3 regions of the Paenarthrobacter sp. YJN-5 genome follow, and region 1 is predicted to be linked to each of the others. Evidence: predicted binding sites of a transcription regulator. Region 1 holds the regulator's gene; each other region holds the start of a gene.
What was found. The regulator LexA, encoded in region 1, represses DNA repair genes until DNA is damaged. The targets are predictions, from matches to a motif close to TCGAACANNTGTTCGA.
Positions count from the first base shown of each region.

Region 2: the regulator LexA is predicted to act here: its motif matches at 1,481-1,496, upstream of HMI59_RS01250 (shikimate dehydrogenase).
Region 3: the regulator LexA is predicted to act here: its motif matches at 1,053-1,068, upstream of HMI59_RS20175 (LexA family transcriptional regulator).

Region 1 is NZ_CP053544.1:2,929,314-2,931,572, forward strand. Features, by position in the region: gene HMI59_RS13820 (LysM peptidoglycan-binding domain-containing protein) at 6-362, opposite strand; gene lexA (transcriptional repressor LexA) at 705-1,451, shown strand; gene HMI59_RS13830 (ATP-dependent DNA helicase) at 1,448-2,259, opposite strand, start outside.
Region 2 is NZ_CP053544.1:269,042-271,300, reverse strand. Features, by position in the region: gene HMI59_RS01255 (bifunctional sugar phosphate isomerase/epimerase/4-hydroxyphenylpyruvate dioxygenase family protein) at 1-492, opposite strand, end outside; gene HMI59_RS01250 (shikimate dehydrogenase) at 492-1,388, opposite strand; gene HMI59_RS01245 (IclR family transcriptional regulator) at 1,661-2,259, opposite strand, start outside.
Region 3 is NZ_CP053544.1:4,346,820-4,349,078, reverse strand. Features, by position in the region: gene HMI59_RS20180 (Y-family DNA polymerase) at 1-614, opposite strand, end outside; gene HMI59_RS20175 (LexA family transcriptional regulator) at 607-1,038, opposite strand; gene HMI59_RS20170 (GNAT family N-acetyltransferase) at 1,167-1,652, opposite strand; gene HMI59_RS20165 (helix-turn-helix transcriptional regulator) at 1,676-2,029, opposite strand; gene HMI59_RS20160 (MIP/aquaporin family protein) at 2,077-2,259, opposite strand, start outside.

The DNA.
Region 1 (2,259 bases):
GTGGGCTAGCCGGCAGGGACGAACAGCTGCTGGCCAGGCTGGATACGGCCTCCGCGGAGATCATTGAGCTCGATAATTTCCGCAATCACGTCACGGGGGTCACGTTCTGGCGCAGCAGCTCCCGCGATTCCCCAGAGGGACTGACCCGGCTGAACGGTCACGCTCACTGCGACAGGAGGCTGAAGCTGCGCCTGGCTGTCCGATGCCTTTGCCGGCGAGTTGAGGAAGCCCGCCAGGCTGAGCAGCGCGGCAACCAGGAGCATTGCGGGAATGCCGAAGAAGACCATCCTGCCGCGCCGCGTCAGCCTGATGCGCGCAGGAGCGGGGGTGGAGCGGAAATCGTGGAACGTAACAGCGGACATGAGCCTGAGCCCTCCTGAAGGATTGCCTGCGCCGGCGGTGAACCGCGCAGGCTTGCCAATTCTCTGTGTGCACTCCGCGCCGGCGTTCGAACATCCTTCGAACACCCGCAACGGTTTATAGAACACATATTCGAACCTTGCTATGACATTTTTAGCACTTATCAACGAATGGTGTCGAGACTCGCTAGAACAAATGTTTGATAAACGCCCGTGCCTGACCTACGTTTGAGTGAAGAAACAGGCACAGATTCAGTGCAACAGGAGGGTCTGACATTTTTGGGCCCGGAATCTTCGGGCATCAACGGACCAGGCCCGGGGCGGAACGGAAGGGCATTGGCGAACATGGCAGCAAAAGCCACAGGAGGCAGGGCATCCCTGCGCAGCCAACAGGCCTCCAAAGCCCCCAAGAGCCTCACCGTCCGGCAGAAGAAAATCCTCGAGACCATCCAGCGGTCGGTCAATGACAACGGGTATCCACCCAGCATGCGCGAGATCGGGGATACCGTAGGCCTCGCCAGCCTCTCCAGCGTTACCCATCAGCTATCCCAGCTTGAGAAGCTTGGTTACCTCCGTCGTGATCCCAAGCGACCGCGTGCCATGGAAGTCCTCATGCCCCTGACGTTGGACAGCGGCGCCAGCATTCCCGGGGTGGAGGCTCCCGGCACACTGCTCAGCAGCGGCGGCTTGGATGTCACCTCGCTGGCAACTGCCAGTGACACCGCCATGGTGCCCCTGGTAGGACGGATCGCGGCCGGCGGCCCGATCCTCGCCGATCAATCCGTCGAGGACGTCGTCCCGCTTCCCCGGCAATTGGTTGGCCACGGCGAACTGTTCATGCTCAAAGTCGCCGGTGACTCGATGATCGATGCCGCGATCTGCGACGGCGACTGGGTGGTGGTCCGCCGTCAGAACGACGCCGTCAACGGCGACATCGTGGCCGCCCTGCTTGATGACGAAGCGACCGTTAAGACCTTCCGCCAGCGGGACGGGCACACCTGGCTACTCCCGCAAAACACCCAGTACGAGCCCATCCTCGGCGATCAGGCCACCATCATGGGCAAGGTCGTTTCGGTGCTGCGCTCCCTCTAAGGGTCCTGCTTCGCCAACCGCCCCAAAGCTCCCTGCACTACCTTGCGGTCCGTCGTCGTCCAGAATGGCGGGAGTGCGGCACGCAGGAAGCCTCCGTACCTTTCCGTGGAGAGCCGGGAGTCGAGAACGGCAACCACGCCTTTGTCCCCTGTCGAGCGGATGAGGCGCCCGGCGCCCTGTGCCAAGCGAATGGCCGCATGCGTTGCTGAGACCGCCATGAATCCGTTACCACCGGACTGTGCCACCGCCCGGGAGCGTGCGGTCATGAGTGGATCGTCCGGCCGCGGGAAGGGGATCCGGTCGATGACAACCAGGCGGCAGGAACCACCCGGAACATCCACTCCCTGCCACAGGGACATCGTGCCGAAGAGACAGGTGTCCGGTTCATCGGAGAATTGCTTCACAAGCGCCGCCATGGTGGATTCGCCCTGGCACAGGATGTCCACATCCAAACGCGACCGCATGGCATCAGCCGCCTCTTCCGCCGCGCGCCGCGAGGAGAAAAGGCACAGCGCTCCCCCACCGGATGCCCGAATGAGGTCTTCGAGTTCGTCCAGGGCTTCCGGCGACGTGCCCCTGCCCGGCTTCGGCAGGTGCTGGGCGACATACAAAACACCCTGCTTGGGGTAGTCGAAGGGGGACCCGACGTCCAGCCCTGTCCAGCTGGGCGCGCCGTCACCCACCAGCCCCAATCCGCCGGCGGCCGGTTCGAAGGCCGAGCCGATGGCAAGCGTAGCGGAGGTCAACACGACTGTGTGATCGGCAAACAGTCCTTCACGGAGACGCCCTGCGACGCTCAGCGGTGCGA
Region 2 (2,259 bases), 1.9 Mb from region 1:
CAGGCACGTGCCCAGGTTGGGGTGGTCCACTGCCTCCACCAAGCGGTAGGCGTGCTCGTAGTCGTTGACGTGCTTGCCCCATGCCAGGGCCTCGTAGGCCACCCTGACGCCGTGCTCCCCCGCCAGCGCGGCAAGCTGCGCGAGCTGTTCTGCCCGCAGTTGGTCATCGTCGATCGTGGTCGTAGCCACGTTGGAGCAGACCAGGATGGTGTCCATGCCAAGGCGCGCCATGAGCCTGAACTTGGCCTCGGCCCGCTTGAGGTTGGCTTTCAGCAGGTCCGGAGTGACGCCGTCGAAATCGCGGAACGGCTGGTAGAGGTCCAGGCTCAAGCCGAGGTCGGCGGCCATCTTGCGGATATCTTCAGGACTGAGTGGCGACGTGACCAAGTCCTGCTCAAAGATCTCGATGCCGTCGAAGCCCGCAATGGCGCAGGCCTGCATCTTCTCTTTCAGTGTGCCGGAGAGGCAGACGGTGGCGATCCCGGTGCGCATCAGTGGGCCGCCTTCACGAGTGCCGATTCTTCGGTGGCGATGAGCTCAAGGAAGTGTTCACGCATGCGGTCGCGGTCGGCGTCTTTGCCGGTGAAGAGCTTGAAAGCGTCCGCCGCCTGGCCGACTGCCATGCGGCCGCCGTCGAGCACGTCGCAACCCTTGGCGCGCGCTTCGCGGACCAGCTGCGTTTCGATAGGGCGATAGACGATGTCCGCCACCCAGTGGCGGGGTTCCAGCAGCTCGATGTCGAGCGGCAGTCCGGGATGGGCAGCCATGCCGATCGGGGTGCAGTGGACCAGGCCGTCGGCGAGGGGCATGACGTTTTTCAAGTCGGCCGGCGTGTGCGCGGTGATGTTCGCGACCGGGAAAAGTCCACTGAGCTCAGTGGCACGCTCGGCCGCGCGGCTGGCGTCCATGTCCACAAGGTCCAGATGCTTGACGCCGGCTTTGAGGAGCGCATAGGCGACCGCGGACCCGGCACCTCCCGCGCCCAACTGGACGACGCGGTCCAGCTTGGCTGCGGACAGCCCGTCGGTGAGTGCCGAACCGAAGCCGGAGAAGTCCGTGTTGTGGCCGATGAACCGGCCATCCCGGATCAGGACGGTGTTGACGGCGCCCAGGCGATCGGCGTCGTCGGACACCTCATCAAGGTGCTGCAGCACCAGCTGCTTGCACGGGTGCGTGATGTTGAGGCCGTTGAAGCCCATGCGGCCGGCGGCTGTGAGGAGATCCCCGACGGCGGTTGCCGGCAACGCGAGATCCAGAAGGTCGATGGGGCGGTACAGCAAGCGAAGGCCCTGCACATCGGCCTCGCGTTCATGCATGGGCGGAGTCAGCGACGGCATGACGCCTTCGCCTATCAGGCCCACCAAAACGGATTCGGCTCGGTTGCTCATCCTCAAGCTCCTTTTACTTCGGCACCGCGGACTTTGGATTTTCTGGGTCCACGGGGCCGGGTGATATCGAGATTACTACAAATGTTCATATTCCGCACGCATGTTCTTATAGCGAACATTTTCGGCGTGCGCACCCAACTAGGTCGCAGTTAAGCGCGTTTAGAGGGGTCAAAACGCGCACTAATGCGACCTAGTTGGGTGGGTGGGGTGGGGGTGGGGGTGGGTGGGGTGGGCGGGGTGCGTGGGGGTGGGTGGGTTTGGCATGGGGTGGGTTAGCGCTGGGGCAGGCGGGCCGCCAGCTCGGCTGCGGCCTCCTGCAAGGTAGGGACGTGGGAAACCAGCTCCTCCATGGTCATTCGGAAGACCGGCACAGCTACGGCCACGGAAGCGAATGCGTTGCCTTGGGCGTTGAGGACGGGGACTGCGACTGCGCGCATGCCGATCTCATTCTCTTCATCCATGACCGCGTAGCCCTGGCGCCGGACCTGCTCGATCTCCTCGCGGAATTTGTCGCGGTCCGTGATGGAGTGTTCCGTCAGCGGATCCAAGGGAAGCTCCTCCAGGAGCCGCTTCCGCTCAACCTCCTCCTCGAAGGCGACGATCGCCTTGCCCACGGAGGTGGTGTGGAGCGCGCCGAGATGCCCGGGGTCACTGGTTACGCGGAACGTTTTGGGCCCGTCCACCTTATTGACCGTCAGGTGGTGGTCTCCATCGCGAACCGAGAGGATAGTGGCCTCATGGGTGCGTTCGGTAACCCGCTGCAGGACCGGGAGCGCCGTGGCCGCGAAGCCATGGTGGTTGGAGACGCGCTGTCCCAGCTGGAACACGCGCAGGCCAAGATGGTAGCGCCGCCCGTCCGGCTCGTAGTCCA
Region 3 (2,259 bases), 1.4 Mb from region 1:
AGGCGCTTGGTGAGCCGGGTGGCCACTCCCCAAATTTCGATCACGGAAAGCCGCCCCATCAGGGCCTCGCGCTGTTCCGCGGGTACTGATTCCCACCTGCATACGCCACGGAAGGCCGGATTGTGCTTGGCCCATTTGTTGCACAGCTTGGCCAAGGTTTTGGTGGGGGCTATGCCGACGCAGACGGGCACGCCGACGTGTCGCCGGCAGGCCGTACGAATAGTCCGGCCCAGCTCCAGCAGTTGCTCCGGTTCGCCTTTGACGCCCAGAAATGCTTCGTCGATTGAGTAGACCTCCAACCAGGCCGAGTAGCGGCCCAGCAATTCCATGACCCGGGCGGAGATGTCGCCGTAGAGTTCGTAGTTGCTGGAGAGGGCCATCAGACCCCATTCCTTGGCGCGGGGCCGGAGTTTGAACCACGGCTCGCCGAGGCCGATTCCCAGCTTCTTGGCTTCGGGGGAGCGGGTGACTGCGCAGCCGTCATTGTTGGAGAGCACTATTACCGGTTTGCCTTCCAGGGAAGGGTTGAAGGCGCGCTCGGCCGACGCGTAGAAGCAGTTAACGTCCACGTGCGCGATTTCCTGCATCCGGCGCATCAGTGCTGGCTTAGACATGGTGCAGGCACCTAGTGGCCACGCCCCAGATGGTGAGTTCCGACAGCGCCGGAACCACGATGTCCGGAAAGCGGGGATTGTCTGCCTGCAGAATCACGGCCGTGGGGGTGATCCGGAGCCGCTTGATGGTCAATTCACCGTCAAGCACCGCGATCACCACGGAGCCGTCCTTCGGTTCCAAGGCGCGGTTGACGATCAGTTCGTCCCCGTCACTGATCCCTGCCTGCTCCATCGACTGCCCGGTGACGCGGACGATGAATGTGCTGGTCACATCTTTGATCAGGTGCTCGTTGAGGTCGATCCGGCCCTCAAAGTAGTCCTGCGCCGGCGAGGGATAACCGGCGGCCACCGCGACCGGCGCCACCAGGATCCTCACCAGAGACAGTCCCGCATCTATCACGCGGGGGCCAACTATCACGCCCACAACACACCTTTTATTCGAATTTATGTTCGAATTTAACTGTACTGCAGGCGGCCGACAAAATAGCTTCTTAATCGAACGCATCCGAGGCGACTCTTCGCCGTGGCCCGGCCGCCAGTGCTACGAGGCCATCAGATCAGTGCGGAACGCCGTTCGATGAGGAGTGTGTCGCGCCATTGCCCGGCGAGTGGACCGTGCGGCATGCGGGCGATGCGATTGCGGCGTCCGACTACTGTGAAGCCGCGGGCCTGGTGGAATTTGAGGCTGGGTTCGTTTTCGGGGAAGACGCTGGATTGAATAGTCCAGATCCCTGCGCTCTCGGTGGAGGCGATCAGTGCCTGGAGCAGGGCGGCGCCGATGCCCTGACCGTGGGCGTCCGTGCTGACGTAGATGGAGTGTTCGACCACTCCGGCGTATGCGGTCCGGGAAGACACCGGTGTGACGGCTGCCCAGCCCACGGCGGCCCGGCCGGGTAGGCCGGCGACGTGGCGGTGGCCGGGGAGCCGCGTGGTGTTGAACGCCTCCCAGTCGGGGGCGGTGGATTCGAACGTGGCGTGGCCGCCGTCGATCCCTTCCTGGTAGATCCTTCGCACCGCGGGCCAGTCCCCGGGCTGCATTGCCCTGATCGGCGCTGCGGGGCTCACAGCGTGGCGAGCGTCGCGGCGACCTCATCGAGGGCGCCGGGGACGAGGGAGAAGTAAGCCCACGTGCCGCGCTTCTCCCGGTGCAGCAGCCCGGCCTCTACCAGTACTTTGAGGTGGTGGGACACGGTCGGTTGGCTCAGTTCCAGCGGTCCGGGGAGGTCGCATACGCACGCTTCGCCGGTGGATGAGGCCTTGACGATGGAGAGCAGCCGGAGCCGGTTCGGGTCGGCCAGGGCTTTGAAGACCAGGGCCCGTTGCTTGGCGTCCTCCGCATCGAGGGCAGCAGCGTCGGGGGCGCAGCAGCCACCGTCGGCGGTAGTAGCCGGTTCGAGGGTCAGCGGAGAAGTCATCTCCCCATTATGCCTGAATATTGACAAGCATCAATATCAAGTTGCGGTTAGGCCGCCTCTTTGGCGGGGTGCGGAACGACGACGTCGCCCGCGGCACTTCCTGCTGCGGGGAACAGGGCCAGTAGTAGGCCCAGGCCCAGTGCGGCACCAGTGATCTGGGCGAGAATGAAGCCGGGAACGGAGACCGGGACGATGCCTGCGAAGGTATCGGTGAAAATCCGGCCGATGGT